DNA from 4 places in the Lelliottia sp. JS-SCA-14 genome. Region 1 is predicted to be linked to each of the others. Evidence: predicted binding sites of a transcription regulator. Region 1 holds the regulator's gene; each other region holds the start of a gene.

What was found. Region 1 encodes Fur, which represses iron uptake genes when iron is present. Its sites were predicted from a motif close to ATAATAATGAGAACNACTATCAA; they were not measured.
Region 2: bfd (bacterioferritin-associated ferredoxin) is a predicted target of Fur. The motif match lies at 4,480-4,502, and genes of this name have one in related genera.
Region 3: U9O48_RS13115 (TonB-dependent siderophore receptor) is a predicted target of Fur. The motif match lies at 4,399-4,421, and genes of this name have one in related genera.
Region 4: efeU (iron uptake transporter permease EfeU) is a predicted target of Fur. The motif match lies at 4,805-4,827, and genes of this name have one in related genera.

The regions. Positions count from the first base shown of each region.
Region 1 covers NZ_CP141606.1:1,472,643-1,480,398, forward strand. Annotated here, with positions in the region: gene glnS (glutamine--tRNA ligase) at 1-353, shown strand, start outside; gene chiP (chitoporin ChiP) at 795-2,195, shown strand; gene chiQ (ChiQ/YbfN family lipoprotein) at 2,242-2,571, shown strand; gene fur (ferric iron uptake transcriptional regulator) at 2,677-3,123, opposite strand; gene fldA (flavodoxin FldA) at 3,417-3,947, opposite strand; gene ybfE (LexA regulated protein) at 4,105-4,392, opposite strand; gene ybfF (esterase) at 4,522-5,295, opposite strand; gene seqA (replication initiation negative regulator SeqA) at 5,479-6,021, shown strand; gene pgm (phosphoglucomutase (alpha-D-glucose-1,6-bisphosphate-dependent)) at 6,046-7,686, shown strand.
Region 2 covers NZ_CP141606.1:4,414,633-4,422,388, forward strand. Annotated here, with positions in the region: gene rpsS (30S ribosomal protein S19) at 1-114, opposite strand, end outside; gene rplB (50S ribosomal protein L2) at 131-952, opposite strand; gene rplW (50S ribosomal protein L23) at 970-1,272, opposite strand; gene rplD (50S ribosomal protein L4) at 1,269-1,874, opposite strand; gene rplC (50S ribosomal protein L3) at 1,885-2,514, opposite strand; gene rpsJ (30S ribosomal protein S10) at 2,547-2,858, opposite strand; gene U9O48_RS20685 (A24 family peptidase) at 3,245-3,718, shown strand; gene bfr (bacterioferritin) at 3,702-4,178, opposite strand; gene bfd (bacterioferritin-associated ferredoxin) at 4,251-4,445, opposite strand; gene tuf (elongation factor Tu) at 4,629-5,813, opposite strand; gene fusA (elongation factor G) at 5,882-7,756, opposite strand, start outside.
Region 3 covers NZ_CP141606.1:2,791,530-2,799,285, forward strand. Annotated here, with positions in the region: gene U9O48_RS13105 (carbohydrate porin) at 1-61, opposite strand, end outside; gene U9O48_RS13110 (alpha,alpha-trehalase) at 478-2,169, shown strand; gene U9O48_RS13115 (TonB-dependent siderophore receptor) at 2,277-4,379, opposite strand; gene U9O48_RS13120 (GlsB/YeaQ/YmgE family stress response membrane protein) at 4,490-4,744, opposite strand; gene ycgR (flagellar brake protein YcgR) at 4,953-5,684, shown strand; gene emtA (membrane-bound lytic murein transglycosylase EmtA) at 5,722-6,333, opposite strand; gene ldcA (muramoyltetrapeptide carboxypeptidase) at 6,445-7,359, shown strand; gene U9O48_RS13140 (potassium/proton antiporter) at 7,457-7,756, shown strand, end outside.
Region 4 covers NZ_CP141606.1:1,813,690-1,821,445, reverse strand. Annotated here, with positions in the region: one part of gene U9O48_RS08505 (IS3 family transposase) at 1-91, opposite strand, end outside; gene phoH (phosphate starvation-inducible protein PhoH) at 171-962, opposite strand; gene efeB (iron uptake transporter deferrochelatase/peroxidase subunit) at 1,461-2,744, opposite strand; gene efeO (iron uptake system protein EfeO) at 2,750-3,877, opposite strand; gene efeU (iron uptake transporter permease EfeU) at 3,922-4,755, opposite strand; gene U9O48_RS08480 (NupC/NupG family nucleoside CNT transporter) at 5,007-6,191, shown strand; gene U9O48_RS08475 (DUF3574 domain-containing protein) at 6,275-6,694, shown strand; gene putP (sodium/proline symporter PutP) at 6,806-7,756, opposite strand, start outside.

The DNA.
Region 1 (7,756 bases):
ACGACGCAGAGACCCTGAGCAAGGATCCTGCTGACGGACGCAAAGTGAAAGGCGTGATCCACTGGGTGAGCGCAGCACACGCGCTGCCGGTTGAAATTCGTCTGTACGATCGTCTGTTCAGCATTCCGAACCCGGGCGCGGCAGAAGATTTCCTGGCGACCATCAACCAGGAATCATTGGTCATCAAACAGGGTTATGCAGAACCTTCCCTGAAAACGGCCGAAGCAGGTAAAGCGTATCAGTTCGAGCGTGAAGGTTACTTCTGTCTCGACAGCCGTTATGCAACCGCTACCAAACTGGTATTTAACCGTACCGTCGGTCTGCGTGACACCTGGGCCAAAATCGGCGAGTAAGCCTGGTCAATGAGAGACAAACGCCGCACAACGCGGCGTTTTTTTTGCTTATCGATCATGCTTTTACTTTTCGTGCCATTTTTTAACCGCAAAATAACACGTCAATGAGCTGCTACTTATTTTTTATAATAAAGTTTCGTGTAATACGGAATAAGCCAAATTAAAGTATGTAAGCGCTATCAAATTTCATTACTCACTGAATTTAACCATATTTTTCCGCTTAAGCCTTGTCGCAGGTGATGTGTTACAAATCACTACCAATTATGTGCACTTCGTCATAATCCTGCATTTTGCCCACTGAAAAGCATTGATAATTCGCGTCGCGAAAAATAGTCTAAAGGCGGTAGTTAATTCGAGGGTATTACAGACTACCCCTGACCATTTGGTCTTTTAGATTTTTCGCCGTTTAAGGCGCTTTTATTCGTCAAAGAGGAACAATCTATGCGTACGTTCAGTGGCAAACGTAGTGCGCTGGCGCTGGCTATCGCCGGTGTGACAGCAATGTCGGGCTTTATTGCAGCTCCGCAGGCTCAGGCAGCAGGCTTTATCGATGATTCGACACTCACGGGCGGTATCTATTACTGGCAGCGTGAACGTGACCGTAAAGATGTCACCGACGGCGACAAATACAAAGTTAACCTTTCTCACTCCACCTGGAACGCCAACCTGGATTTCCAGTCCGGTTATGCGGCTGATATGTTCGGTCTGGATATTGCTGCTTTCACGGCCATCGAAATGGCGGAAAACGGCGATAGCGCACACCCGAACGAAATCGCGTTCTCCTCAAGCAACAAAGCGTACAAAGAAGACTGGTCTGGCGATAAGAGCGGTATCAGCCTGTATAAAGCGGCGGCAAAATTCAAATACGGTCCAGTATGGGCGCGCGGTGGTTACATTCAGCCAACCGGTCAGACCCTGTTAGCCCCACACTGGAGCTTCATGCCAGGTACTTACCAGGGCGCGGAAGCCGGGGCGAACTTTGACTACGGCGATGCGGGTGCGTTGAGCTTCTCCTACATGTGGACCAACGAGTACAAAGCGCCGTGGCACATCGAGATGGACAAGTTCTACCAGAACGATAAAAAGACCCGCGTGGAGTATCTACACTCTCTCGGCGCGAAATATGACTTCAAAAACGACCTCGTGCTGGAAGCGGCGTTCGGCCAGGCGGAAGGTTACGTCGATCAGTATTTCGCCAAAGCCAGCTACAAATTCGATATCGTTGGCGGCCCGCTGACCACCAGCTATCAGTTCTACGGTACGCGTGACAAAGTCAGCGATGGCAGTGTGAACGATCTGTATGACGGTACCGCATGGCTACAGGCGCTGACCTTTGGCTACAAAATCGGTCAGGTGGATTTACGACTCGAAGGAACTTATGTCAAAGCCGAAGGGCAGCAGGGCTACTTCCTGCAGCGTATGACGCCAACCTACGCCTCTTCCAACGGTCGTCTGGATATCTGGTGGGATAACCGTTCAGACTTCAACGCCGACGGCGAAAAAGCGCTCTTCTTCGGCGCGATGTATGACCTGAAAAACTGGAATCTGCCGGGCTGGGCAGTGGGCGCATCTTACGCCTACGCATGGGACGCGAAGCCGGGCGACATGGCTACGCCAGACGCTTACTACGATCCAAACTATCGCCTGAAAGAGTCCGCTTACAGCCTGGATGCGATGTATACCCTGCAGGACGGTCGCGCGAAAGGCACCATGTTCAAACTGCACTTCACGCAGTATGACAACCACTCTGATATCCCAAGCTACGCAGGCGGTTACGGCAACATCTTCCAGGATGAACGTGACGTGAAATTCATGGTTATCGCACCATTCACCATCTTCTGATGAACTGCCTGGCGGGGTCACACCCGCCGGAATGGAGACCAACATGTTGAAGAAAATTGTAGTGGTGGCGGTACTGGCATCGGGTCTGGTTGCCTGTGCGCAGCCTCAGGCACCGAAAGAAGATTCTCGTCTCAAAGAGGCTTACAGCACCTGTATCAACACCGCGGAAGGCTCGCCGGAGAAAATCCAGGCCTGCCAGAGCGTGCTGACGGTACTGAAGAAAGAAAAGGCACATGAGCAGTTTGCGACGCAAGAGAATGTTCGCGTGATGGACTATCAGGCCTGTATCCAGGCGCGTAAAACGGGTAATGGTGAAGCAGTGAAAGCCGATTGCGGCCAGCTCTGGCAGGAAATTCGCAAGAACAACGCGCAGTAATCTGCGTTCATCAACGCCCGGCAGCGAGAGCTCGCCGGGCGTTTTGCATTTATTGCAGGCAAAAAAAAAGCCAACCGTCAGGTTGGCTCAGAGTATGAAGCAGAATTATTTGGTATCGTGAGCGTGCTCGTTTTCGCGGCAATCGCCTTCAGCACAGTGACCATACAGATACAGGCTATGGTTGGTCAGACGGATGCCATGTCGGGTGGCAATCTCACGCTGACGTGCTTCGATAGAGTCATCGCTAAACTCAATCACCTTGCCGCAGTCGAGGCAAATCAGGTGATCGTGGTGATGCTGCTGCGTCAGTTCAAAAACGGATTTACCGCCTTCAAAATTATGACGGGTGACAATGCCGGCGTCATCGAACTGGTTCAGAACGCGGTATACGGTCGCCAGCCCAATCTCTTCGCCCATGTCGATCAGACGCTTGTATAAGTCTTCCGCACTGACGTGATGGTTGTCCGGCCCTTGCAGAACTTCCAGGATTTTTAAACGAGGAAGCGTCACTTTCAGGCCAGCCTTCTTTAATGCGGTATTGTTGTCAGTCATGCGGAATCTGTCCTGTTGCTAAACGATTCACTTCCTTAAGAAGTGACAGAAAATGCAGTTGGGATAATGCGTCTCATTATAGAACTGCCATGTCTAAATGAAAACCGCAAGTCTCAAGCAAAGTATGCTTATAAAAACGTGGTATCACCAACAAACTTGTTCGATGGCATCCACTTTAACCCTGGGACATTGTACAGGTATGAACGCAAAAGTTAAAAATTTGTAGCAATTATTTTGATTGGAATTATCTATCAATGAGGCATAGCGTAAAACGCTACACCTCACAGATTTGATCAGGCGTTCAGAATGTCGTCGAGGTGCAGTTCTTCGCGGATCTGTTTCACCCACTTGTCGACGCGCTCTGCGGTCAGCTCTGGCTGACGGTCTTCGTCGATAGCGAGGCCAACAAAGTGGTCGTCATCCGCCAGGCCTTTAGAAGCTTCGAAATGATAGCCCGCCGTTGGCCAGTGGCCGACGATCGCGGCGCCGCGTGGCTCAATGATGTCGCGGATGGTGCCCAGCGCATCACAGAAGTACTCTGCGTAATCTTCCTGGTCGCCGCAGCCGAAGAGGGCCACGAGCTTGCCGTTGAAATCGACTTCTTCCAGCGTCGGGAAGAAATCATCCCAGTCACACTGCGCTTCGCCGTAGTACCAGGTTGGGATGCCGAGCAGCAGAATATCGTAGCCTTCGAGATCTTCTTTGCTGCTCTTAGCAATGTCATGCACGTCGGCAACGTCTTTACCAAGCTGTTTTTGAATGTTTTTTGCGATGTTTTCGGTATTACCGGTATCGCTGCCGAAAAAAATGCCGATGATTGCCATGAGTAAAATAACCTCTTGAAACTTAATGGTATGGTGGCGCAATTTGTCCACGGATAAGGGCAATCATAGCAGAACAGGGAAGTCTGCGGAAACAGCTATCACGCGGGACTGCACTCTGTGCTACATGAAAGGGACAAATGAGTGGATTTTCAGACGATCACCTGGTGCTGCGCCACGCCTGAAGTTGCGCCATCAGCATCTCTTCAATCAGCTCGCTGCGGCTGATTTCGCGGGCGTCGGCCAGTTCACTTAAGGCGTCAGCCGCTTCCGCGTTGAGTTTTAGCTCGACGCGTTTAAGCCCACGACTCTTGTCGCGTTTTAGCTGATTGCGCTTATTGATGCGCAACTGTTCATCACGCGAAAGCGGATTGGTTTTTGGTCGTCCCGGTCGACGTTCAGTCGCGAACAGATCTAATGTCGTGCGGTCCGTTTGTTCTTTGGCCATGATTCAGAGACTTCGGGGGAAAACAAGCAGCCCTGCTATTGCCGGGGCGATGAGCGCGACATCATACATGACGTCAACCTGCACGCCAACGACTGGTGACCCGCAGGCAACCGGTCGCTGGCTTTTTAATCAAATCACATTATCAGAGAGATAACGACGAATCGCCCGCAGCACGGCTTCCGGTTTTTCGGCGTGAACCCAGTGTCCGGCTCCGGCTACCACATGTGCACGCGCCTGGGGGAATTGCGCCAGCAGCTCATCGCGACAGGCGTCGGTGACGTACGGGGAATTCCCGCCACGGATAAACAGGGTAGGGTGCGGCCAGGCCGGAACGTTGTCCCAGCCGACAATATGGGAATATTGATCCCACAGCACCGGCACGTTAAAACGCCATGCGCCATCGACGAAGGATTTCAGCAGAAACTGCACCACGCCTTCTTCATCCAGATGTTCGCGCATCACCGCCGCTGCCTGCTGGCGCGTGGAAACGCCCGCCTCGGTCACGGCGTTGATCGCCGCAAAGATTTCATCATGACGGCGCACGTCGTAATCCACCGGGGCGACGTCGATCACCACCAAATGGTCGATACGCTCAGGAGCCAGCGCCGTCAGAGCCATGACCGCTTTGCCGCCCATCGAATGGCCAATCAGCGTCGCTTTTTCAATCTGGTTGGCATCGAGGGTATCCAGCAGATCCTGCGCCATCGCGGCGTAGGTCATCTCCGGGCTGCGCTCGGAAAGGCCGTGGTTGCGCATATCCACCTGCAGGATATCGTGGTCGGCCACCAGATCGCGGGCCAGCACGCCCAGGTTATCGAGGCTGCCAAACAGGCCATGAACCAGTACGATGGGAGAATTATTGTTCGGCGATTGTGCAGATTGCGCTCGGCTATTCAATTTCATGGCAAAGTTCTTTTTTTACGTATGTCAGGTTAGGGTATTATGTTGACCATTCTGCCGCCCGGCTGCAAGGTTCCAGTTTAATCTGACTTTTGCCGCAAGCCTGGCTTGACCCTATCCGCGGTTGGGATTAGCCCTTATAATCCCAACGACTTGTATTCAGATAAGATATTGCACTGGATTAAGATGAAAACAATCGAAGTTGATGATGAGCTCTATCAGTATATTGCCAGCCACACGCGACATATTGGCGAGAGTGCGTCCGACATTTTACGGCGTATGCTGAAATTTTCCGCCGCCTCACAGCCTGCAACTCCGGTTTCTAAAGAGGTTCGTCAGCTGAGCGCTGCTGTTGAAGTCAAAACAGTCGCCCCGGTGAAAGACAAAGTCCGCGCAGTGCGTGAACTGCTGCTTTCCGACGAATACGCCGAGCAGAAGAAAGCGGTTAACCGCTTTATGCTGGTGCTGTCTACACTCTATTCACTGGATAACAAAGCGTTTGCCGAAGCCACTGATTCGCTTCATGGCCGTACCCGCGTCTACTTCGCGGGCGACGAGCAGACGCTGCTTGCCAACGGCAATCAAACCAAACCTAAACATGTCCCTGGTACGCCGTACTGGGTGATCACCAATACCAACACCGGACGCAAATGCAGCATGGTCGAACACATCATGCAGTCGATGCAATTCCCGGCGGAATTGATTGAAAAGGTTTGCGGTACCATTTAACCCTTGCACAGGAAGGACCAGGCAATGGCAAATCACGAACGTGCGGGTCAGCCTGCACAACAAAGCGATTTGATTAACGTCGCTCAACTCACCGCGCAGTACTACGTGCTGAAGCCGGAAGTGGGCAACGCAGAACACGCAGTGAAGTTTGGTACGTCTGGCCACCGCGGCAGCGCGGCGCGCCATAGCTTTAACGAACCGCATATTCTGGCCATTGCCCAGGCCATTGCGGAAGAGCGCGCGAAAAATGGCGTGACCGGTCCGTGCTATGTCGGGAAAGACACCCACGCGCTGTCCGAACCGGCGTTCATTTCCGTGCTGGAAGTGCTGGCCGCGAACGGCGTTGACGTGATCGTCCAGGAAGATAACGGCTTTACGCCGACCCCTGCGGTCTCGAACGCCATTCTGGTGCACAACAAAAAAGGCGGCACACAGGCGGACGGTATCGTCATCACCCCGTCGCACAACCCGCCGGACGACGGTGGTATCAAGTACAACCCACCGAACGGTGGCCCGGCTGATACCAACGTCACCAAAGTGGTCGAAGACCGCGCCAACGCGCTGCTGGCTGCTGGCCTGAACGGCGTGAAGCGTATTTCACTGGATGAGGCCATGGCCTCCGGCCACGTGAAAGAGCTGGATCTGGTGCAGCCGTTTATTGAAGGGCTGGCGGATATCGTCGATATCGCCGCGATTCAGAAAGCGGGCCTGAAGCTGGGCGTGGATCCGCTCGGCGGTTCCGGGATCGAATACTGGAAGCGCATTGCCGAATTCTACAAGCTGGATCTGACCATCGTGAACGATCAGGTCGATCAGACTTTCCGTTTTATGCACCTCGACAAAGATGGCGCCATCCGTATGGACTGCTCCTCCGAGTGTGCGATGGCTGGTCTTCTGGCTCTGCGCGATAAGTTCGATCTGGCGTTTGCCAACGACCCGGACTACGACCGCCACGGGATCGTCACCCCTGCGGGCCTGATGAATCCGAACCACTATCTGGCCGTTGCGATTAACTATCTGTTCCAGCATCGTCCACAGTGGGGCAAAGAGGTCGCCGTCGGTAAAACGCTGGTCTCTTCCGCGATGATTGACCGCGTGGTGAACGATCTGGGCCGCAAGCTGGTAGAAGTGCCGGTGGGCTTCAAATGGTTTGTTGACGGTCTGCACGACGGCAGCTTCGGCTTCGGCGGCGAAGAGAGCGCGGGTGCATCCTTCCTGCGTTTCGACGGTACGCCGTGGTCGACGGATAAAGACGGGATCATTATGTGCCTGCTGGCGGCGGAAATCACCGCGGTCACCGGTAAGAACCCGCAGGAGCATTACAACGAGCTGGCCGCTCGCTTTGGTGCGCCGAGCTACAACCGTATTCAGGCGGGAGCGACTTCCGCGCAGAAAGCGGCGTTGTCTAAGCTCTCTCCAGAGATGGTGAGCGCGGATACGCTGGCGGGTGACCCGATCACCGCACGTCTGACGGCGGCACCGGGTAACGGGGCGTCTATCGGTGGTCTGAAAGTGATGACCGAGAACGGCTGGTTTGCCGCGCGTCCGTCCGGTACGGAAGATGCGTACAAAATTTACTGCGAAAGCTTCCTCGGTGACGAACACCGTAAGCTGATTGAGAAAGAAGCGGTAGAGATTGTGAGTGAAGTGTTGAAGAACGCGTAATTCTGCGGTCTGATGCCCTCACCCGAACCCTCTCCCACGGGGAGAGGGCGAAAACATTAAAAACGGCAAC
Region 2 (7,756 bases), 2.0 Mb from region 1:
TGAACGACGGGACCAAGTGCGCAGGGGCTTCTTGTCTCCGCTTTCCACCGCTTTCTCTACCTTCTTCAGCAAGTGCAGGTCAATAAAAGGACCTTTCTTGAGAGAACGTGGCATGGCTTATCCTCTAAAATTATTTGCTACGGCGACGTACGATAAATTTATCAGTACGCTTGTTGCTGCGGGTCTTCTTACCTTTGGTCTGAACGCCCCATGGTGTTACAGGGTGCTTACCAAAGTTACGACCTTCACCACCACCATGTGGGTGGTCGACTGGGTTCATCGCAGTACCGCGAACGGTAGGACGAACACCACGCCAGCGTGCAGCACCTGCTTTACCCAGAACGCGCAGCATATGCTCAGCATTGCCAACTTCGCCCAGAGTTGCACGGCAGTCTGCTTCGACTTTACGCATTTCACCAGAACGCAGACGCAGGGTGACATAAGCACCATCGCGAGCAACGATCTGAACGTAAGTACCAGCGGAACGTGCCAGCTGACCGCCTTTACCTGGTTTCATTTCTACGTTATGAACGGTAGAACCAACCGGGATATTGCGCATCGGCAGGGTGTTACCTGCTTTGATTGCAGCATCAACGCCAGACTGAATCTGGTCGCCAGCTTTCAGGCCTTTAGGGGCCAGGATGTAACGGCGTTCGCCATCTTTGTACAGAACCAGCGCGATGTTCGCGGAACGGTTCGGATCGTACTCAAGACGCTCAACAACTGCCGGGATACCGTCTTTGTTGCGTTTGAAGTCAACAATACGGTAAGCCTGCTTGTGACCACCACCGATGTGACGAGTGGTGATACGGCCATTGTTGTTACGACCACCGGATTTGCTGTTTTTTTCAACCAGCGGAGCAAAAGGTTTGCCCTTGTGCAGCTCTGGGTTGACCACTTTAACGACGTGGCGACGACCCGGAGATGTCGGTTTACATTTAACAACTGCCATTGTATTACTCCTCCGACTTACTCAGCGCCGCCGACGAAGTCCAGATTCTGGCCTTCCTTCAGGGTGACGTAAGCTTTTTTCCAGTCGCTACGACGACCGATACGCTGTCCGTGACGTTTAACTTTCCCTTTAACTACCAGGGTGTTAACGACTTCGACTTCGACTTCAAACAGTTTCTGCACAGCAGCTTTGATTTCTGCTTTGGTCGCGTCTTTAGCAACTTTGAGAACGATGGTATTTGTTTTTTCCATCGCAGCAGACGCTTTTTCAGAAACGTGCGGTGCGCGAAGCACCTTCAGCAGACGTTCTTCACGAATCATGCCAGCATCTCCTCAACTTGCTTAACAGCATCAGCAGTCATTACGACTTTGTCGAAGGCGATCAGGCTAACCGGGTCGATACCAGTTGCATCGCGTACGTCAACCTTGTGCAGGTTGCGCGCAGCCAGGAACAGGTTCTCGTCCAGCTCACCGGTGATGATCAGCACATCTTCCAGAGCCATGTCTTTCAGTTTCTGTGCCAGCAGCTTAGTTTTAGGCGCTTCAACAGAGAATGATTCGACAACGATCAGACGATCCTGACGTACCAGTTCGGACAGGATGCTTTTCAGCGCGCCGCGGTACATCTTTTTGTTTACTTTTTGACTGTGGTCCTGCGGGCGAGCAGCGAAGGTCACGCCACCGGAACGCCAGATCGGGCTCTTGATAGAACCTGAACGCGCACGGCCGGTACCTTTCTGGCGCCACGGCTTTTTGCCGGAACCAGTTACTTCAGCACGAGTCTTCTGAGCACGAGTACCCTGACGAGCACCAGCTGCATAAGCAACAACAACCTGGTGAACCAGCGCTTCGTTGAAATCACGACCGAAGGTAGTTTCGGAAACAGTCAGCGCGCTCTGCGCGTCTTTCAATACTAATTCCATTGCTATCCCCTTACGCCTTCACAGCTGGTTTAACGATCAGGTCGCTACCGGTTGCACCGGGAACAGCACCTTTAACCAGCAGCAGGTTGCGCTCAGCGTCAACACGTACTACGTCCAGGCTCTGAACAGTTACACGTTCGTTACCCAGCTGACCTGCCATTTTCTTGCCTTTGAACACTTTGCCCGGAGTCTGGTTCTGACCGATAGAACCCGGTACGCGGTGAGACAAGGAGTTACCGTGGGTAGCGTCCTGGGTACGGAAGTTCCAGCGCTTAACGGTACCAGCAAAACCTTTACCTTTAGAGGTACCGGTTACGTCAACTTTTTTAACTTCAGCAAACAGCTCAACGCTAATGTCCTGACCTACGGTGAACTCTTCGCCTTCAGCAAGACGGAATTCCCACAGACCACGGCCAGCTTCAACGCCAGCTTTAGCGAAGTGACCAGCTTCCGGCTTGGTTACACGGTTAGCTTTTTTAGCACCGGTAGTAACCTGAACAGCACGGTAGCCATCGTTAGCCAGGTCTTTAACCTGAGTAACGCGGTTTGCTTCAACTTCGATTACGGTTACTGGGATAGAAACGCCATCTTCAGTGAAGATGCGGGTCATACCCACTTTTTTACCGACTAAACCAATCATTGTTTCAACCTCTCAATCGCTCGATGACCTGATCAACCCAGGCTGATCTGCACGTCTACACCGGCAGCCAGATCCAGACGCATCAGAGCATCAACGGTTTTCTCAGTTGGCTCAACGATGTCAACCAGACGCTTGTGAGTGCGGATCTCGTACTGATCACGCGCGTCTTTGTTAACGTGTGGAGAGATCAGAACGGTAAAGCGCTCTTTGCGGGTCGGCAGCGGGATCGGACCACGGACTTGCGCACCAGTGCGCTTAGCAGTCTCGACGATTTCCGCGGTTGATTGATCGATAAGACGATGATCAAACGCTTTCAGGCGGATACGGATTCTTTGGTTCTGCATGAGACCAGAGCTCCAATTATTTTATAAACGAAAATGATTACTACTCAAACCCATTACGATTGATGGGAGAGTGTAACCGTTCTTACGTAGCCCCCCAATTGGGAGCATTGTTGAGTAACGAAAAACAGTGTTACTCAGGTTCAGATTGAACCAGCTGTCAATTACGACAAGCCCGCGCATTATACGTAAATCTGAACACAACGCAAGTGCCGTTTATAAAACAGACTCCAGGGGCGGGTTTTGCGTAGCGCCTCGACAGTTTGCTGCAAACAATCACCAGTAAAGCTGATTCACTGGAATGCGCTACGCAGAGGTCAAATTTGCGCCTTGTCCGGATGAAACTCAGAGAAGAGGATGTCGCAGCGATAACTTTAGAGGCTTACACCATGCTAGCGGCACTCCCCTTTCTGATGATCTACACCCTGTTGACCTGTCTTCTGATCCGCGCGGATATTCGTTCCGGGCTGTTGCCGGACAAATATCTCTGCCCGCTTCTTTGGACGGGTCTGCTGTTCCATCTCGTCAACCATCCGGATTTCCTCGCCAGTGCTGTTGTGGGTGCAGTGGCGGGATACCTTGGCTTTGCCTGCGTTTACTGGGGATTTCGGACGGTGTTCAAAAAGGAAGGGCTTGGATATGGGGATGTGAAATACCTTGCTGCCCTGGGTGCCTGGCACGGCTGGTGCGTACTTCCTGCGATGGTACTCGCAGCGGCACTGTTAGCCACGAGCTATGTGCTCATTCAGGTGCTGCGCAATCCTGGTAAACAGATACATAAAAACCCGCTACCGTTTGGCCCTTTTATGGCGGCAGCAGGTTTATTGGCGGGCTGGCAGAGTTTAATCAGTCTGCCACTTTGATCTGAGACTGCAGGTAGTTTTGCAATCCAATTTTACCGATGAGGTCCAGCTCGGTTTCCAGCCAGTCGATATGGCCCTCTTCATCTGCCAGAATCGTGATCATCATATCGCGACTGACATAATCATGAACGCTGTCGGCGTAAGCGATGGCTTCTCGAAGATCTTTCGCACCTTCAAGCTCAAGCCTGAGGTCGGACTGCAGCATCTCTTCGACATCTTCACCAATGCCGAGCTTGCCGAGATCCTGCAAATTCGGAATGCCTTCAAGAAATAAAATACGCTCGATGTATTTATCGGCATGTTTCATCTCATCGATGGATTCATGGTATTCGACATCGTTGAGGCGTGTCAGGCCCCAATTTTTGAACATTCTCGCATGGAGAAAATACTGATTGATTGCGACAAGCTCATTTCCCAATAATTTATTGAGATAACTTATGATTTTAACATCACCTTTCATTATATAGTCCCTCCGCTTCCACTTATTGAAGCGTAGATGGGGCTACAGGGATGTCAAAAAAAAGATAGCCTGTCAGGCGATCTCTTTGTATTCCGGGATCTGCATCAATTCGTCCTGCATTATCTCTCGCGCTGCGCGTACGCACTTACCGCATTGATTTCCTACCGGAACAAACTTACGAAGCTGTTGGAAAGACTGAGGGTGAAACTGGCGAACGGCCTGACGTATTTTTTTGTCACTCACACCATTACACAAACAAACGTACATAAAAACTCCCGCTCAATTTATGATCAAAGTGTAAGTGAGAATAATTATGATTACAATAGCACATGCGTGGAGAGACGGGCCGGGAGCGAACAAAAAATGCGAATAATTGTGACAGCCAATAAACACAAAAAGCAAAAAGGGCGCCGAAGCGCCCTTTTTTATTCAAAACTAATTAACGAGTAATTAGCTCAGAACTTTAGCAACAACGCCCGCACCAACAGTACGGCCGCCTTCACGGATTGCGAAACGCAGACCGTCATCCATCGCGATTGGGTGGATCAGGGTAACAACCATTTTGATGTTGTCGCCTGGCATTACCATCTCAACGCCTTCTGGCAGTTCGATGGTACCGGTCACGTCAGTTGTACGGAAGTAGAACTGTGGACGGTAGCCTTTGAAGAACGGAGTATGACGGCCGCCTTCATCTTTGGACAGGATGTAAACTTCAGATTCGAATTTGGTGTGCGGCTTGATAGAGCCTGGCTTAGCCAGTACCTGACCACGTTCGATTTCTTCACGTTTGATACCACGCAGCAGAACACCAACGTTCTCACCAGCACGGCCTTCGTCCAGCAGTTTGCGGAACATTTCAACGCCAGTACAGGTAGACTTAGCAGTCTCTTTGATACCAACGATTTCAACTTCTTCGCCAACTTTAACGATACCGCGCTCTACACGACCGGTTACAACAGTACCACGGCCGGAGATGGAGAATACGTCTTCGATAGGCAGCAGGAACGGCTTGTCAATCGCACGCTCTGGTTCTGGGATGTAAGAATCCAGGAAGCCAGCCAGCTCAACGATTTTAGCTTCCCACTCTGCTTCGCCTTCCAGCGCTTTCAGAGCAGAACCACGGATGATTGGAGTATCATCACCTGGGAAGTCGTACTGGGACAGAAGTTCACGAACTTCCATTTCTACCAGTTCCAGCAGCTCTTCGTCATCAACCATGTCGCATTTGTTCAGGAACACGATGATGAAAGGAACGCCAACCTGACGACCCAGCAGGATGTGCTCACGAGTCTGAGGCATAGGGCCGTCAGTCGCAGCAACAACCAGGATTGCGCCATCCATCTGAGCAGCACCGGTGATCATGTTTTTAACATAGTCGGCGTGGCCCGGGCAGTCTACGTGTGCGTAGTGGCGAGTCGGGGTGTCATATTCAACGTGGGAAGTGTTGATGGTGATACCACGAGCTTTTTCTTCTGGTGCGTTATCGATCTGGTCGAATGCACGAGCAGAACCACCGTAGGTTTTAGCCAGAACGGTAGTGATTGCAGCAGTCAGGGTAGTTTTACCGTGGTCAACGTGGCCGATAGTACCAACGTTGACGTGCGGTTTTGTACGTTCAAATTTTTCTTTAGACACGGCTATATTCCTTACTATAGTGCCCCCTCACCGAGGGGACACGGGATTTTGGTTTTTAACCCCGGGGCTTATTTGCCGCGGGCTTCGATTACGGCCTGAGCAACGTTGTTAGGCGCATCATCATACTTCAGGAATTCCATGGAGTAAGACGCACGACCTTTGGTCAGAGAACGCAGCTGAGTTGCGTATCCGAACATTTCAGACAACGGAACTTCAGCATGAATCTGAACGCCAGTAGCGTTAGATTCCTGACCTTTCAGCTGACCACGACGACGGCTAAGGTCACCGATGACATCACCAGTGTTCTCTTCCGGAGTCTCAACTTCAACCTTCATAATAGGCTCAAGCAGAACTGGTTTCGCTTTCTTAAAGCCATCTTTGAAGGCGATAGAAGCGGCCAGTTTAAACGCCAGTTCAGAGGAGTCAACGTCATGGTAAGAACCGAAGTGCAGACGCACACCCAGATCTACTACCGGATAACCAGCCAGTGGACCAGACTTCAGCTGCTCCTGGATGCCTTTATCAACGGCAGGGATGTATTCGCCAGGAATTACACCACCTTTGATGTCGTTGATGAACTCGTAACCTTTCGGATTTGAGCCCGGCTCCAGTGGGTACATGTCGATAACAACATGACCGTACTGACCACGACCACCAGACTGCTTAGCGTGTTTACCTTCAACATCGGTAACTTTCGCACGAATCGCTTCGCGGTAAGCAACCTGAGGTTTACCCACGTTAGCTTCAACGTTGAATTCACGCTTCATACGGTCAACGATGATGTCGAGGTGCAGTTCACCCATACCAGCGATGATGGTCTGGTTAGATTCTTCATCAGTCCATACGCGGAATGATGGGTCTTCTTTAGCCAGACGGCCCAGAGCCAGACCCATTTTTTCCTGGTCAGCTTTGGTTTTCGGTTCAACGGCGATAGAGATTACCGGCTCTGGGAACTCCATACGCTCCAGAATGATCGGGTGATCTGGGTTACACAGGGTGTCACCAGTAGTCACGTCTTTCAGACCGATTGCAGCAGCGATGTCGCCCGCACGAACTTCTTTGATCTCTTCACGTTTGTTTGCGTGCATCTGTACGATACGACCGAAACGCTCACGTGCCGCTTTCACGGAGTTCAGGATGGTGTCACCGGAGTTAACCACGCCAGAGTACACGCGGAAGAACGTCAGGTTACCCACGAACGGGTCGGTAGCGATTTTGAACGCCAGTGCAGCAAACGGCTCTTCATCACTTGCGTGACGTTCAGCCGGAGTGTCTTTACCGTCGTCCAGGATACCGTTGATCGCAGGAACATCTACTGGGGATGGCAGGTAATCAATTACCGCATCCAGCATTGCCTGAACACCTTTGTTCTTGAACGCAGAACCACAGGTTACCAGGATGATTTCGTTGTTCAGAACGCGCTGACGCAGAGCTTTCTTGATCTCTTCTTCAGTCAGTTCTTCACCACCCAGGTATTTCTCCATCAGCTCTTCTGAAGCTTCTGCAGCGGACTCGATCAGGTTCTGGTGCCATTCTTCGGCCAGTGCCTGCATGTCTGCTGGGATATCTTCATAAACGAAGGTGACGCCTGCATCTTCTTCGTTCCAGTTGATGGCTTTCATTTTCACCAGGTCAACAACACCGGTGAAACCTTCTTCAGCACCAATTGCCAGCTGCAGCGGAACCGGAGTCGCGCCCAGACGGGTTTTGATCTGACCAACAACTTTCAGGAAGTTAGCACCCATACGGTCCATTTTGTTAACGAACGCGATGCGTGGAACTTTGTATTTATTAGCCTGACGCCATACGGTTTCAGACTGTGGCTGAACACCACCAACTGCGCAGTAAACCATTACTGCACCATCAAGAACACGCATGGAACGTTCAACTTCGATAGTGAAGTCAACGTGGCCCGGGGTGTCGATGATGTTTACGCGATGCGG
Region 3 (7,756 bases), 1.3 Mb from region 1:
CGGCATTGATCCCAGCGGAACAGAGTGCGCTGACGGCCAAAACAATAAGTTTTATTCTCATGGATCCCTTCCTGATAAATTATTATGACATTCCTGAACAGCTTCGGTATTTCGCCTAATCAGGGCGGCGGGTTCCATTACGTTTTTTCACCTGTTGATTATGATTTTTTATTTATGTGATCGTGAAGAAGCCTTTAGTGAGAAATTCAATAACGGAGCGCGCGCGAGATCACACTTATAATTACGGCAACCCATAACGAAAAATAAAAAATATAATTACGGCGCCTATTAATATTTAAAATTAATAAACCATGTAAATCTATTAACATTAAATATCCGCTTATCCTGATACGGGTAAAGAGTCTGGAACTGTGAAAAATGGGAGGTTCGACACGCGAAACCCGTCAGATTCGTCTAAGGTTTTCAGGTGATTGACGGCAGCGGCGACGCTGCTCGCGAATAAAAAGGAGAAGACCGATGACGAGAACCGACATGCGCCGTCCCGCACCGCTTGCGCTGCGCGTGGCATTAGGGTGCGCGCTGCTGAGCGTCGCTGCACTGAGCGTTGCTGATGAGTTACCTTCCGGGCAAAAACAGTCGCCAGATATTTTGCTCGGCCCCCTGTTTAGCGACGTGCAAAGCGCCAAACTGTTCCCCGATCAAAAAACCTTCGCTGATGCGGTACCGAAAAGCGATCCGCTGATGATTCTGGCGGATTATCGTATGCAGCATCAGCAGCGCGGTTTTGACCTGCGCCACTTCGTGGAGGTGAATTTCACCCTGCCGGGCGAAGGTGAGAAGTACGTTCCCCCTGCCGGACAGAGCCTGCGCGAGCATATTGACGGGCTGTGGCCGGTGCTGACGCGCACCACCGATAAGGCTGACAAATGGGATTCCCTGCTGCCGCTGCCGAAGCCTTACGTGGTGCCGGGCGGGCGTTTCCGCGAGGTCTATTACTGGGACAGTTATTTCACCATGCTGGGGCTGGCGGAGAGCGATCACTGGGACAAAATCAGCGATATGGTGGCGAACTTCGGCTATGAGCTGGACAACTTCGGTCATATCCCCAACGGTAACCGCAGCTATTACCTGAGCCGCTCCCAGCCGCCGTTCTTCGCCCTGATGGTCGAGCTGCTGGCGACGCACGACAAGGACGCGCTGAAAACTTACCTGCCGCAGATGGAAAAAGAGTACAGCTACTGGATGGAAGGCGTGGAGACGCTGCAGCCCGGTCAGGCCAACAAACGAGTGGTAAAACTGGATGACGGATCGATTCTCAATCGCTACTGGGACGATCGCGACACGCCGCGCCCGGAATCCTGGCTGGATGATGTCAACACCGCCAAAAATAATCCGAACCGCCCGGCGACTGAGATCTACCGCGACCTGCGCTCCGCCGCGGCGTCCGGCTGGGACTTTAGCTCGCGCTGGATGGACGATCCGCAAAAACTCGGCACTATTCGCACCACCAGCATCGTGCCTGTGGATCTGAACGCCCTGCTGTTCAAGATGGAAAAACTGCTCGCGAAAGCTTCTCAGGAATCAGGGGATACAGAGCGAGCTAACCGCTATGAAGCGCTGGCCAGTGCGCGACAAAAAGCGATTGAGAGCCATCTGTGGAATGACAAAGAGGGCTGGTATGCGGATTACGATCTGAAGAGCAAAAAGGTGCGCAATCAGCTGACCGCCGCCGCCCTGTTCCCGCTGTATGTCAACGCGGCCTCCAAAGAGCGGGCGGATAAGGTGGCCAGCGCTACCGCCTCGCGCCTGTTGAAACCGGGCGGTGTCACCACCACCACGATTAACAGCGGGCAGCAGTGGGACGCGCCTAACGGCTGGGCACCGTTGCAGTGGGTAGCCGCCGAAGGGTTGCAGAACTATGGTCACAAGAAAGTGGCGATGGATGTGACCTGGCGTTTCCTGACCAACGTGCAGCACACCTACGATCGCGAGCAGAAACTGGTGGAGAAATATGATGTGTCAACCACCGGGACCGGCGGAGGCGGCGGTGAGTATCCGCTGCAGGACGGCTTCGGCTGGACCAACGGCGTGACGCTGAAGATGCTGGACCTGGTGTGCCCGAAAGAGAAACCGTGCGACAGCTTGCCGGCGACGCAGCCGGCGGCGAACGATGATGTGGCGGGTGTGGAGAAGAGTGCGGCGAAGTAGGGGTTGTGCGGTCTGATGCCCTCACCCCGGCCCTCTCCCACGGGGAGAGGGAGAAAAGCAAGCGAGTTCCCTCTCCCACGGGGAGAGGGTTAGGGTGAGGGGAAAACTCAGAAACTATAACTCGCCCCCACCTGTACCGTGCGATCCCGCCCAATCCAGCAGTTGGTTGCGTCGTAGCAGGTGAAGGTCTCTTTGTTGGTGATGTTCTGCGCGCTGGCTTTCAGGGTCAGCCCGGCCAGCGACGGCATGATTTCACCCATCTGATACGAAGCGGCCAGGTCGTACTGCGTGGTGCCACCCAGTTTGCCCCGATCGTTGGTCGGCGCGATCTCCATCGGACCGGTGTAGCGCGCCCCTGCGCCGAGGTTCAGCCCTTTCAGCGGCGTGCTGTCGAAGGTGTAATCCCCCCAAAGATTAAAGGCGTTTTCCGGCACCTGCGTCGGGCGTTTGCCTTTGTACTTCTCATCTTCAGTGTTTATCGCGTGGGTGTAGGCGTAGTTGGCAATCAGCGTCAGGTTATCCGTTGGACGGCTGATGGCCGACAGCTCTGCCCCTTTCGACTCCACTTCGCCAGTCTGGCGATAATTGAGGAAGCCCGGATCGGTGGTGACCACGTTTTTCTGGCGGATGTTAAACACCGAGGCGGTAAAGGTGGTCGCGTACTCTTCCAGCAGGTATTTCACCCCGCCTTCCACCTGTTTGCTGGTGGTCGGTTTGACGTCTTTCGCCGTCAGCGTGCCCTGCGGTGAGACCGGCGCAAAGCCTTCGGAGTAGCTGATGAACGGTGAAATGCCGTTCTCGAAGGCGTACAGCGCCCCCAGACGTTTGGTGACGCGATCCTGCGACACCCAGGCTTTATCACCGTTTTGCAGATAATCGGTAGTGACTGAACGGTAGTCATCGTAGCGCAGACTGCCGAGCAGGTTCAGGCCGCCGAATTCAATCTGGTCCTGCAGGTAGTAGCCGTTCTGCTGATAGCTCAGGCGGTTTTTCTGCGCGGTATAGAGACCGAGCGCCCCGTCGTTCACCTGCGAGTAGTCCGGGTCGCGCATGTCGATGCCCGGCGTGTTCGACGCGTAGCGATAGTGGAAGTGCGAGTTCAGCTTCTGATAGTCAAACCCCGCCAGCAGATGATGTTTCCAGTCGCCCAGTTCGAGCGTTTTGGTGACCTGGTTATCGATATTAAAGCTCTGCAGATCTTCATCGGTGGTGTAGGCAAAGCGGTTCAGCTCATAGACTTGTGCGCCCGGTCCGGTGGAGTAGATGCTGCGCTGGTGCGTGTCCACATCGAAATAGCGCGCTTTCTGGTTGAATCCCCAGCCGCTGTCGAACTCGTGTTCAAAGCTGTAGCCCAGCATCCACTGGCGCTGTTTGAAACCGCTCCACTCGTCGCCCGCATAATCGCGGCGATCGGCATATTTCGAGCGCAGGTAAGAGAGCGGCAGCGGGTTAGACGGCGTCAGGCTCGGGGAGTTTTGCGCCAGCGCGTCGAGGGTCAGGCGCGTTTTGCTGTCCGGCTGCCAGGTGACGGACGGGGCCACCAGGTAGTTTTCCGTGCGGGTGGTGTGCGGCTGATCGTCGCCCTCCGTCGCTTTACCCAGCAGACGGTAGTTCCAGTCGCTGGTGGCGATTTGCCCGGTGGAGTCGAGATACCCCTCTTTCAGGTTACGCGTGCCGGTAGTAAAGCCCACTTCCGTCTGCGCCGCTTTTTGCGGTTTTTTGCCCTGAATATTGACCAGCCCGCCCGGCGAGCCGCCGCCGTAGAGCACCGAAGCCGGGCCTTTGAGGATATCGACGCTCTCGATCAGCAGCGGGTCGATGCGCGCTTTGGTGTTCCCGGTGACGTTGTACGGCAGCTGCAGGCCGTTGTAATACTCCTGCTCGACGGTGAATCCGCGAATTTTATATTCGCTCATGTAGGAGGTGTTGCCGCGCACTTCCGTCGACACGCCAGGGGCATAGCGCAGGATTTCGTTGACCGAATTCGCGTGGCGCTGTTCGATCTCGGTGGCGGAAATGGTGTTGATGACCTGCGGGGTTTTACTTTCGGCCACCGCTGATTTGGTGGCACTGTTGGTCCATTCCGGGAGCGCGCTGCCCTGCTCTGATCCGGTCACGACTATCGTGGATTCTTCCGCAAACGCACAGGTTTGCAACGCCAGTGAAACGGCTCCTGCCAACGCACATACTGCAAAACGCGAGGTGTTCATATTGTCGTCTTATTATTAGATGATACAAAGAACGACAATTATTCTCATTTCGATTAACAAAGCAATATGGGGGCAAAAAAAACGGCCCTCAGTGAGAGCCGTTTCGCTGTTTATGCCCGTCTGAGCAGGCGGAAAACCGCCAGGACGACGATTGCGCCCACGACGGCCACCAGGAAACTGTGCAGATTAAAGCCGCTGACGCTGCCACCGACGCCAAACATGGTCGCCAGCCAGCCGCCGACTACCGCACCGATGACCCCCAGCACGCAGGTCAGAATGAAACCGCCACCATCACGTCCCGGCATAATGAATTTTGCGATAACGCCGGCGATAAGACCAAAGACAATCCAGGCGATGATACCCATTGCGATGCCCTCTTGCAGATGAAATGCATGCGCTGAAAATGTTTCGCGCAAGTGACTTAAGTATAGGTCACCGCGCTAAAACCGTTTTCTTCTCACCGACTTAATTACCTCTCAATTTTGAAAAAAAATCACCGGTTTGTATTAAGTTCCGCTCACCATTGCCGATACTTCTGGGACAGTCCGTCAGACAATCGAGGAGCCATTCGGCGTGAGTAATTACAGTGAGCAGTTCCTGAAGCAAAATCCGCTGGCTGTATTAGGTGTATTACGCGACCTGCACAAGGGCGAAGTGCCTGTGCGCATCAGTTGGGCTACAAATCAGTTCATCAGCAGGATCCTGGAAGCGACACCGGAGCGTCTGGTGATTGACCTCGGCAGCCAGGAGTATGAGAACCGGGCGGTACTGTGTGCGAAAAACATCTCCGTGCTGGCAGAAACCAAAGGGGCGAAGGTTGAATTTGTCCTGCCGCATGTGGAACAAGGCGAATATCTCAATCTGCCGGCGTTTATTACTCCATTGCCGGACAGCCTGTGGTTCGTCCAGCGCCGGGAGTATTTCCGTATTAACGCCCCGCTGCACCCTTCCTATTTTTGTAAGGCCAAAATGCCGGACAAAAAAGAGATCCGCTTTCGCCTCTTCGACCTGTCACTCGGCGGGATGGGCGCACTGATGGACACACCACGACCGGACGGACTGGTGGAAGGGATGCGTTTTTCACAGATTGAACTGGATATGGCTGGCTGGGGACGTTTTTACTTTGACGCGCAGCTGATTGCTATCAGCGAACGCAAGGTTGTGGACAGCAAAAATGAGACCATCACCACACCGCGGCTGAGCTTTCGCTTTTTGAATGTCGGGCCTGGGGCTGAAAGGGAACTGCAGAGAATTATTTTCTCGCTGGAGCGAGAAGCACGGGAGCGCGCGAATAAGGTGCTCTGAAACGCGCCGGACAGCGGCTCGCTGCCCGGCTACGGCATTACATGGCATCCATCGCTTTCTGCACTTTCCAGATATAGCGTGGAGCCTGTGGTGCCGGGTGATTGTTCACCACATGATCAAAGAACTCGTCTTTGTCCATGCCGTTAATCTCACTGATGGCCTTTTTGCGATCCGACGAGAAGGTGCGCAGTAACGCCCCCGCTCCGTTCACGTACGACACCACCAGCGCATACTGCATCACTTCCGGATCTTCGATGCCTTTCAGCACGCCGTGTTCCAGAATGCTCAGATAGGCGGTCCCCATGGAGATATTACGCTCCGGGTTTTTCAGCTCACTGGTGGACGGCTGTCCGCTCCAGCCCATGTAGCGGTAAACTTCGCGCCCGGCGGTGGAAGCTTTAAGCTGCATCAGGCCCACCGCATTGGATTTGCTCACCAGCGTCGGGTTGCCGCCGGATTCGACCGCAATGATCGCCGTCACCAGACGCGGACTGACGCCCCACGCCTTACCGGCCTGTTCGCTGATCGGCATCCACTGCATCGCGCGTTTAACCGGCACTTCCGGATTCCACGGCGGATTTTGATAATCCTGTTTTGAACTACAGCCCGCCAGCAATACAATCAAAAAAGCAAACCATCTCAATTTCACGTCATCTATCCTTATAGCCGATCATCGCGGTTAAGCATCCGCCCCTTGAAGCAGACCGCATACAGGCGGCATGATATAGGCATTTAGTTTCTCATTCAGCAAGGATTTGCCATGTCTCAGTTTCATCTTGTTGCCCCGTCCGGGTACTGCATTAACCAGGACGCCGCCCGGCTTGGCGTGCAGCGTCTGGAAGCGTCCGGCCACAGGGTCGCTCATCAGACGATTATCCCCCGCCGTCTGCAGCGTTTCGCCGGAACTGAACAGCAAAGAGTGGCTGATATCAACGACCTGGCCACCCTCAAGGGGAAAAACCAGATTATTCTGGCGGTGCGCGGCGGGTACGGCGCGAGCCGATTGCTGGACGCGATCGACTGGGACGGACTGGCCCGCCGTCAGCAGCAGGACCCGCTGCTGATTTGCGGTCACAGCGATTTCACGGTGATTCAGCTCGGGCTGCTGGCCCTGCATAACGTCATCACCTTTAGCGGCCCGATGCTGGCGGGGAATTTCGGCGCGCCGGAGCTGAATGCCTTTACCGAAGAGCACTTCTGGCGCGCGCTGCAAAACCCAACGTTTAGCGTCGAGTGGCAAGGCGATGGCCCGGCGTGTGAAACCCAGGGACAGCTGTGGGGCGGCAATCTGGCGATGCTGGTGTCCCTTATCGGCACGCCGTGGCTGCCTAAAGTCGACAACGGCATTCTGGTGCTGGAAGACATCAACGAACATCCGTTCCGCGTCGAACGTATGCTGTTGCAGCTGAAGCACGCGGGTATTCTCGACCGTCAGCGCGCCGTGGTGTTGGGCAGTTTCAGCGGCGCGACGCCGAACGATTACGATGCGGGTTATACGCTTGAAACGATGATCGATTATCTGCGTACGCGCGTGAATATTCCGGTCATCAGCGGGCTGGCGTTTGGTCACGAACAGCAGACGGTGACGCTGCCGCTTGGCGCTCAGGCGACGCTTTCGCACTCGCAGGCGGGAAGCCGGTTAACTCTGAGCGGTCATCCTGTCTTAAAGGCATAAAAAAGCCGTATTTCCACCTCAATAAAACGCTGTTTCTGTCGTTAATATGATAGGGTTTTAGTAACAGTCACAACATTGAGGTGGGAGTAAGACAACATTGGATGCCGCAGCGATAATCAGTCTTTTCATTCTGGGTTCAGTATTAGTAACCTGCAGTATTTTATTAAGTTCATTTTCTTCGCGTCTCGGCATACCTATCCTTGTTATCTTCCTGGCCATCGGCATGCTCGCGGGTATCGACGGCATCGGCGGTATTCCATTCGATAATTATCCCTTCGCCTACATGGTGAGTAACCTCGCGCTGGCGGTCATTTTGCTGGACGGCGGGATGCGCACCCAGGCCAGCTCCTTTCGCGTGGCACTCGGCCCGGCGCTGTCGCTGGCGACCGTTGGCGTT
Region 4 (7,756 bases), 340 kb from region 1:
GTTCAGCGGTACGATGTGTTCCATCTTTTCCGGCAAGGTAGTGATTGACTACAGCTAATCTGGTTTCGAGGGAATATTTTGGCTTTGCCATAAAAAACTGCACCTTACTCAGTTGGGTGTCCAACTTTTGGGGTGCAGTCCATTCCCGGGCTTTGTCATCAAAAATCAATTCAGTCGTAGGCAAGAAGTGCGCGCTGGCACAGGACCGAACGCACGCAGTCATCTTTGTTGAAACGCACCACCCCAACCATGTCATCTTCCACAAAACGTGCCAGCGCATCGCTCAGACCGGATTTGACACCCGACGGCAGGTCGCACTGGGTGATATCGCCGTTGACGATTACCGTCACGTTTTCCCCGAGGCGCGTTAAAAACATCTTCATTTGCGCAGCGGTCACGTTCTGAGCCTCGTCGAGAATGACGACCGCATTTTCAAATGTACGTCCGCGCATATAGGCGAACGGCGCGATTTCCACCTTACCAATCTCTGGTCGCAGGCAGTACTGCATAAAGGAAGCGCCGAGACGTTTAACCAGCACGTCATAGACAGGCCGGAAATACGGGGCAAACTTCTCTGACATATCGCCGGGCAAGAAGCCGAGATCTTCATCGGCCTGCAGTACCGGACGGGTGACGATAATTCTGTCCACATCCTTATGGATCAGAGCCTCCGCCGCCTTGGCAGTACTTATCCACGTCTTCCCGCATCCGGCTTCACCGGTTGCGAAGATCAGCTGTTTACTCTCGATAGCATTCAGGTAGTGCGCCTGAGCCTCATTGCGGGCGGCAATTGGGGAGTTATCACGGCTGTCTCGCGCCATGCCAATTGCTTCTACGCCGCCACTCATCTGCACAAGCGAGGTGACCGATTCTTCTTCACGCTGTTTATGGCTACGTGAATCCCGTCTCAGCACACGTTTTGCTTCGCGACGAGCTTTGATCACTGCTTTTTGTCTTCCCATGGATAGCACCTTGAGTTGTTGGTATTCATCACACGCGCTGTTGTCAGCGCGATTATCTGAACTAACATCTGAAGTTTGGCTTCCTTGTAAGCCATTGCTTGCCTTTTGGAATGACGATGCCGAACGGCTATGCGCACCGCTCTGCACGTCGGGTGAGTTTTGTTGGGTGTTTGGGGAGGAGAATTTTGTGGTGAAGAAATCGCTGCCGGAGTCAGAGCCTCCGCGCCGGGTGCTGCGGTTGTTGTGTTTACCTTGTCCAGAACAGGACCCAACCATTCGCGATCTCCATAGTGAATCGTTATCACTGCCGGGAACTACCGCTGTCTTATATTAAGTACATCAGGATTTATCACAATTGCAACAACTTTTTTACCTGAACGCAACTTTTTCAGACTCGCCCTGCAGCTGAGTTCAGTCTCATACAGAAATATGACAGAAATATAACAGTGGCGGTCATAGGAAAAAATAATCTCCCCGCGCGGCTGGCGGGGAGGATTATCAGGCTTCGATCAGCCCTTGTGCGAGATACGCGTTGCTGTCGCGCACGCCCGGCAGGGCAAAGAAATAGCCGCCGCCGATAGGTTTTATATACTCTTCGAGCGCTTCGCCGTTCAACCGTTTCTGCACGGTTAAAAAGCCCTTCTCCAGATCGTGCTGATAGCAAACGAACAGCAGACCCATATCGAGCTGCCCGGAGTTGGTCACGCCCAGCGAATAACTGTATCCGCGGCGCATCATCAGGCTGGACTCGGTCTCCGGCGTACGCGGGTTCGCCAGACGAATGTGGCTGTCGAGGGCGATGGTGTCGCCATCAGGATCACGCGCGTAATCCGGCACATCGTGTTCGTTTTTCATGCCCAGCGGCGCGCCGCTCTGCTTGTCACGCCCGAAGATGGTTTGCTGCTCCTTCAGCGGCGTGCGATCCCAGAATTCCACGTGGAACTGGATGATGCGTACCGCCTGATAAGTCCCGCCCACCGTCCACGCCGGTTCGCCCTGATCCGCCGTGGTCCAGACCACGTTTTTCATCAGCGCTGTATCGCGACTGTCCGGGTTCGCCGTCCCGTCTTTGAAACCGAGCAGGTTAACCGGCGTCTCTTTCCCCTGGCTGCGCGCCGCGTGGTCGGAGATAAACCCTTCCCGCTTCCAGCGCACGCTCAGCAGATCCGGCGTGTGCTTGATGATATCGCGCAGAGCGTGGATCACCGTGTCCTGGGTATTCGCGCAGATCTGGATCAGCAGATCGCCATGACACAGCGCCGCGTCGAGGGAATCATTCGGAAAACGCGTCATCTTTTGCAGCGTTTTCGGTTTGTGTTTCGCAAGATTGTAGCGCGCGTCAAACAGCGACTCGCCGACGGAGACCGTCACGGTCAGGTTATCCGGGGCGATAAACGGCCCCAGAATGCCCGAATCCATCGGTGGCATCCGCGGGTTTGGCGTTTCCGGTGCCGGGCCGCCGGCCGTCAGAAACGCAATGCGCTTCGTCAGCAAGCGGAACAGACGTTCCAGATCCGCTTTATCGCTGGCCAGAGAATCAAACGCCACCACCATCATCGCCGCCTGCTGCGGCGTCAGAATCCCGGCCTGATGCTCGCCGTAGAACGGCTGCGTCTCCATGCGGGCATTCGGGGAGAGCGTCCCCGGCGCGCTTTGCGGTTTGGCCGCATGCGCCACCGGGCAACCGCCCGCCAGAGCGAGCGCGCCGCCCAGCGCCCCCACCCCTTTTAACAGTCGACGGCGGGAAGGTTCCGCCACGTCGGCTTCCTGATATTTACTCATAATGCTTAGTCCAGACCCAGTACGCCGCGCAGCTGAGCCAGATCTTCCGCCAGGGTAGTGATAGGGCCTTTCAGCGCATTACGGTCGGCGTCGGTCAGCTTGTCATACGTCTCGTACCCGTCTTTGGTACGGTACTTCGCCAGAATAGTGTTCACTTTCTTGAAGTTGGCATCCACTTTCGCCAGCAGTTCGCTGTTGTCTTTCTGCAGCTGCGGACGCAGCAGGTCTACGATCTTCTGCGCGCCTTCAACGTTGGCCTGGAAGTCCCACAGGTCGGTGTGGCTGTAGCGATCTTCTTCCCCACTGATTTTGCTCGCGGCCACTTCTTCAATCAGGCCCGCCGCGCCACCCACCACTTTTGACGGCGGGAAGGCCAGCTCGCTGATGCGTTTTTGCAGCTCCAGCACGTCGGTGTTCAGCTGTTCCGCGTATTTCTCCATCCCTTTGGTGGAGTTGTCGCCAAACAGCGCTTTTTCCAGACGGTGGAAGCCGGTGAATTTCGGATCGGCGGCTTTCTGCTCGTAGTCGTCTTCACGGGCGTCGATGCTGCCGTCGAGGTCAGAGAACAGCTCGGCGATTGGTTCGATACGCTCGTAGTGCTGGCGCGTCGGCGCGTAGAGGGATTTCGCTTTCTCGATATCGCCCGCTTTCACCGCGTCGGTGAAGGCTTTGGTACCGGTCACGAGATCGGCGGTTTCTTTGGTGACGTAAGCTTTATAGGCGGTGATCGCCTCGCCCAGGCTCAGCAGCGCTTCGCCTTTTGCCGCATCCGCCGTGGCTTCGCCTTTGACGATCAGCTTGCCTTTCGGATTGGTCAGCAGGCCACAGGTCATGTCGTACTCGCCCGGCTGCAGGTTGGCAGTCATCTTCTGGCTAAACCCAGGGGCGATGTTTTCACGCTCTTCCACCACCATCACGCCTTTGAGGATCTCCCACTCCAGCGCCTTCTGGCTATGGTTCTGAATGATAAACTGGGTTTTACCGCTGTTGACCGTGATGGTCATCGGCTCACACTGTTTGTCGTTCACGGTGACTTTTACCTGAGGAACATCCGCCGCGCCCGCAGAAAATGCATAAGCAAACAGCGCTGCCACACCGGCCTGTAACGCAGTACGTCGAAATTGAATTGCCATGACCCTTCCCTTTCTAAAAGTATGTATAAACAACACGAAGCACTTCAGGGCGCAGTACGCGACGGCTGAGTACTGGGGCGTGATGGCATAAAGAACAGCACCAGCGCCGGAATGAGATAGATGAAATACATCGCCACTTCGCTGACGCTCGGCGTTTCCTGATAGCCGAAGATACCTTCGAGCAGGGTGCCGGTCAGAGAATGGGTGGAGAGCGTGTTACTGAAATCGAAAGCCACGTCCTGGAAGTGGTTCCACAGGCCCGCCTCGTGGAAGGCGCGAATGGCCCCCGCGGCCAGCCCGGCGGCCACCAGCAGAATAAACAGGCTGGTCCATTTGAAGAACGCGCCGAGGTTGAGGCGAATGCCGCCCCAGTAGATCATAAAGCCCAGCACCACTGCGGTCGCCAGGCCGAGCATCGCGCCGAGCGGCGGCCAGATCCCCACGTCCTGCTGGAATGCCGCCAGCAGGAAGAAGACCGACTCCAGCCCTTCACGCGCGACGGCGAAAAAGACCATCCCAATCAGCGCCCAACCGTGGTGATTACCCTTTTGCAGCGCGTTATCCACCGCCTGCTCCAGCTGAACTTTGACGTTGCGCGACACTTTACGCATCCAGAACACCATCCAGGTGAGGATCACCACCGCGATGACCGCGACGATCCCTTCAAACAGCTCCTGCTCTTTTTGCGGGAACTCACCGGTGGTTTCGTTGATTAAAATACCGAGCCCCAGGCAGAGTGCGGCGGCGAGGAAAACGCCCACCCACATCATCCCAATCCAGCGGCCCCGCTGGGTGCGCTTCAGATAGCTGGCGATCAAGCTGACAATTAAGGCCGCTTCAAGACCTTCACGTAACATAATGAGAAATGGAACAAACATGCCGACACCTTAAATGTTTATCGCGGTCAACTGATGCAAAGAAAGGTAAATAACTGTGATAGTGATTATCATTACGGCAGAGAGAAAAACAAGCGAAATGTGTTGGGTTTTGATGACGAGTTGTAAATCCATCGCCGGTTAATAGTTACGATCGTTACCGTTATGTATATAAGTTATAACGTAAATGCCCATTTACGCTTCCCCCTCCCTATGGCTAAATAAGCGCTTCGTTTACCTGCTGAAAATCTAAAATGTATAACTTTGTTCATTTCCTGCTGGCGCTGGTGATTATTCTTGCGCTCGCCTGGCTGGTGAGTTTCGACCGCCGAAAAATTCGTATTCGTTATGTTTTACAGCTTATTGTGATTGAAATTGCGCTGGCGTTCTTTTTCCTGCACGCCGAAAGCGGTTTATTCGTGATTAAATATGTCTCCGGTTTCTTTGAATCCCTGCTGAAATTTGCCGCAGAAGGCACCAATTTTGTCTTTAGCGGGATGGGTGAAAAAGGGCTGGCGTTCATTTTCCTCGGCGTACTCTGTCCGATTATCTTTATTTCTGCCCTGATCGGTATTCTCCAGCACTGGCGAATTCTGCCGATTTTTATTCGCGTCATCGGCACGCTGCTGTCAAAACTGAACGGGATGGGCAAGCTGGAATCCTTTAACGCCGTCAGCTCGCTGATCCTCGGACAGTCGGAAAACTTCATTGCTTACAAAGGGGTGCTCGGCGATCTCTCTTCTCGTCGCTTGTTCACCATGGCGGCGACGGCGATGTCCACCGTCTCCCTGTCGATTGTCGGCGCCTATATGACCATGCTGGATGCGAAATTTGTGGTCGCGGCGCTGATCCTGAATATGTTCAGCACCTTTATTATTCTGTCGGTCATCAACCCGGCGCGCCCGGAATCTGAGCCGGAAATCAAACTGGAAAAACTGCACGAATCCCAGAGCTTCTTTGAGATGCTGGGCGAGTATATTCTGGCCGGTTTTAAAGTGGCGATGATTATTCTGGCGATGCTGATTGGCTTTATTGCGCTTATTAGCGCGGTCAACGCCCTGTTCTCCAGCGTATTTGGCATGAGCTTCCAGCAGATCCTGGGCTATGTGTTTTATCCGCTGGCGTGGCTGGTCGGCATTCCCCTCAGCGATGCCCTGAACGCGGGCAGTATTATGGCAACCAAACTGGTGGCGAATGAATTTGTGGCGATGATTGAGCTGCAAAAAATTGCCGGTCAGATGACGCCGCGCGGGCTGGGCATTCTCTCCATCTTCCTGGTGTCGTTCGCTAACTTTGCCTCTATCGGCATTGTGGCCGGAGCGATCAAAGGGCTGAATGAGAAGCAAGGCAACGTGGTGTCACGCTTTGGCCTGCGCCTGGTGTACGGCGCAACGCTGGTGAGCCTGCTGTCGGCGAGCTTCGCGGGGCTGGTGCTCTGATTTCGTGATGATGATTTGTAGGCCGGGTAAGGCGCAGCCGCCACCCGGCTTTTTTTTCGCAACAACAACGAGGATACCAAACTATGACCATCAAAACCGGGCTTATGGTTGCCGCGCTTTTCCTGCTGGCAGGCTGCAACGCCCCCTCTCACACCGCCGCTGACGCCACCTGCAAAGCGGATAACCAGATGCAGCAAACTACCCTCTATTTCGGCCTGAATCGTCCGGCGGGTGCGGCGATCACCGGCCAGGAGTGGCAGCAGTTTGTCGATCAGGACGTGACGCCGCGTTTTCGCGATGGCTTAACGGTGTTTGATGCGCGCGGGCAGTGGCTGGGTAACGACGGGAAAGTAGCGCGTGAGCCGAGCAAAGCGCTGATGCTGATCCACGGGAAGGACGCCCAGAGCGAGAGCAATATCGAAGCGTTGCGCGGGATCTACAAATCCCGCTTTGCGCAGGAGTCGGTGATGCGGGTTGATCAGCCGGTGTGCGTGCAGTTCTGATACAAAAAAAGCCGGGTGGCGCTAACGCTTACCCGGCCTACATATTTTACAGATTTGCGGGTTTTGTAGGCCCGGTAAGCGCTAGCGCCACCGGGCTTTAGACCGCACAACTTATTCCGGCTGCAATTTCGACGGAGGTGCCGTGTGGTAATGCGCATCCGCTTCAGCAAAACGTTCCTGCATCGACGCCGACGGTGCTTTGCCCAGCAGGCTGAACACCACAATCCCGATGCTGCCGAAGATAAAGCCTGGGATGATTTCGTACAGACCCAGCCATGCGAACTGTTTCCAGACGATCACCGTCACCGCCCCGATAATCATCCCCGCCAGCGCGCCGTTACGGGTCATGCGTGACCAGAGTACGGAGAACAGCACGACCGGACCAAAGGCCGCACCGAAGCCCGCCCACGCGTAGCTCACCAGGCCCAGCACGCGGTTTTCCGGGTTGGCTGCCAGGGCGATGGAGACCAGCGCCACCACCAGCACCATAAAGCGCCCGACCCACACCAGCTCCTTCTGGCTCGCGCCTTTACGCAGGAAGGCCTTGTACAGGTCTTCGGTAATCGCACTGGAGCAGACCAGCAGCTGACAGCTCAGGGTCGACATCACCGCTGCCAGAATCGCCGACAGTAAAATCCCGGCAATCCACGGGTTGAACAGAATTTGCGCCAGCTCGATGAACACACGCTCAGCGTTCTGGTTCACCGCCCCCGCCTGCGCCGGGTTGTTGTTGAAGTACGCAATCCCGAAGAAGCCAACGGCCACTGCGCCCGCCAGACAGAGGATCATCCACGTCATGCTGATACGACGCGCGTGAACGATTGTGTGGTGGGAATCCGCCGCCATGAAGCGCGCCAGAATGTGCGGCTGACCGAAGTAGCCCAGACCCCAGCCCATCAGCGAGACAATCGCCACGAAGTTCAGGCCTTTCAGCATATCGACGTTTTCGATACTCTTTTGCTTGATCACTTCCAGCGAATCGCCAAAGCCGCCAACGGTGAAAATCACAATCACCGGCGTCAGGATCAGGGCGAAGATCATCAGGCTCGCCTGCACGGTATC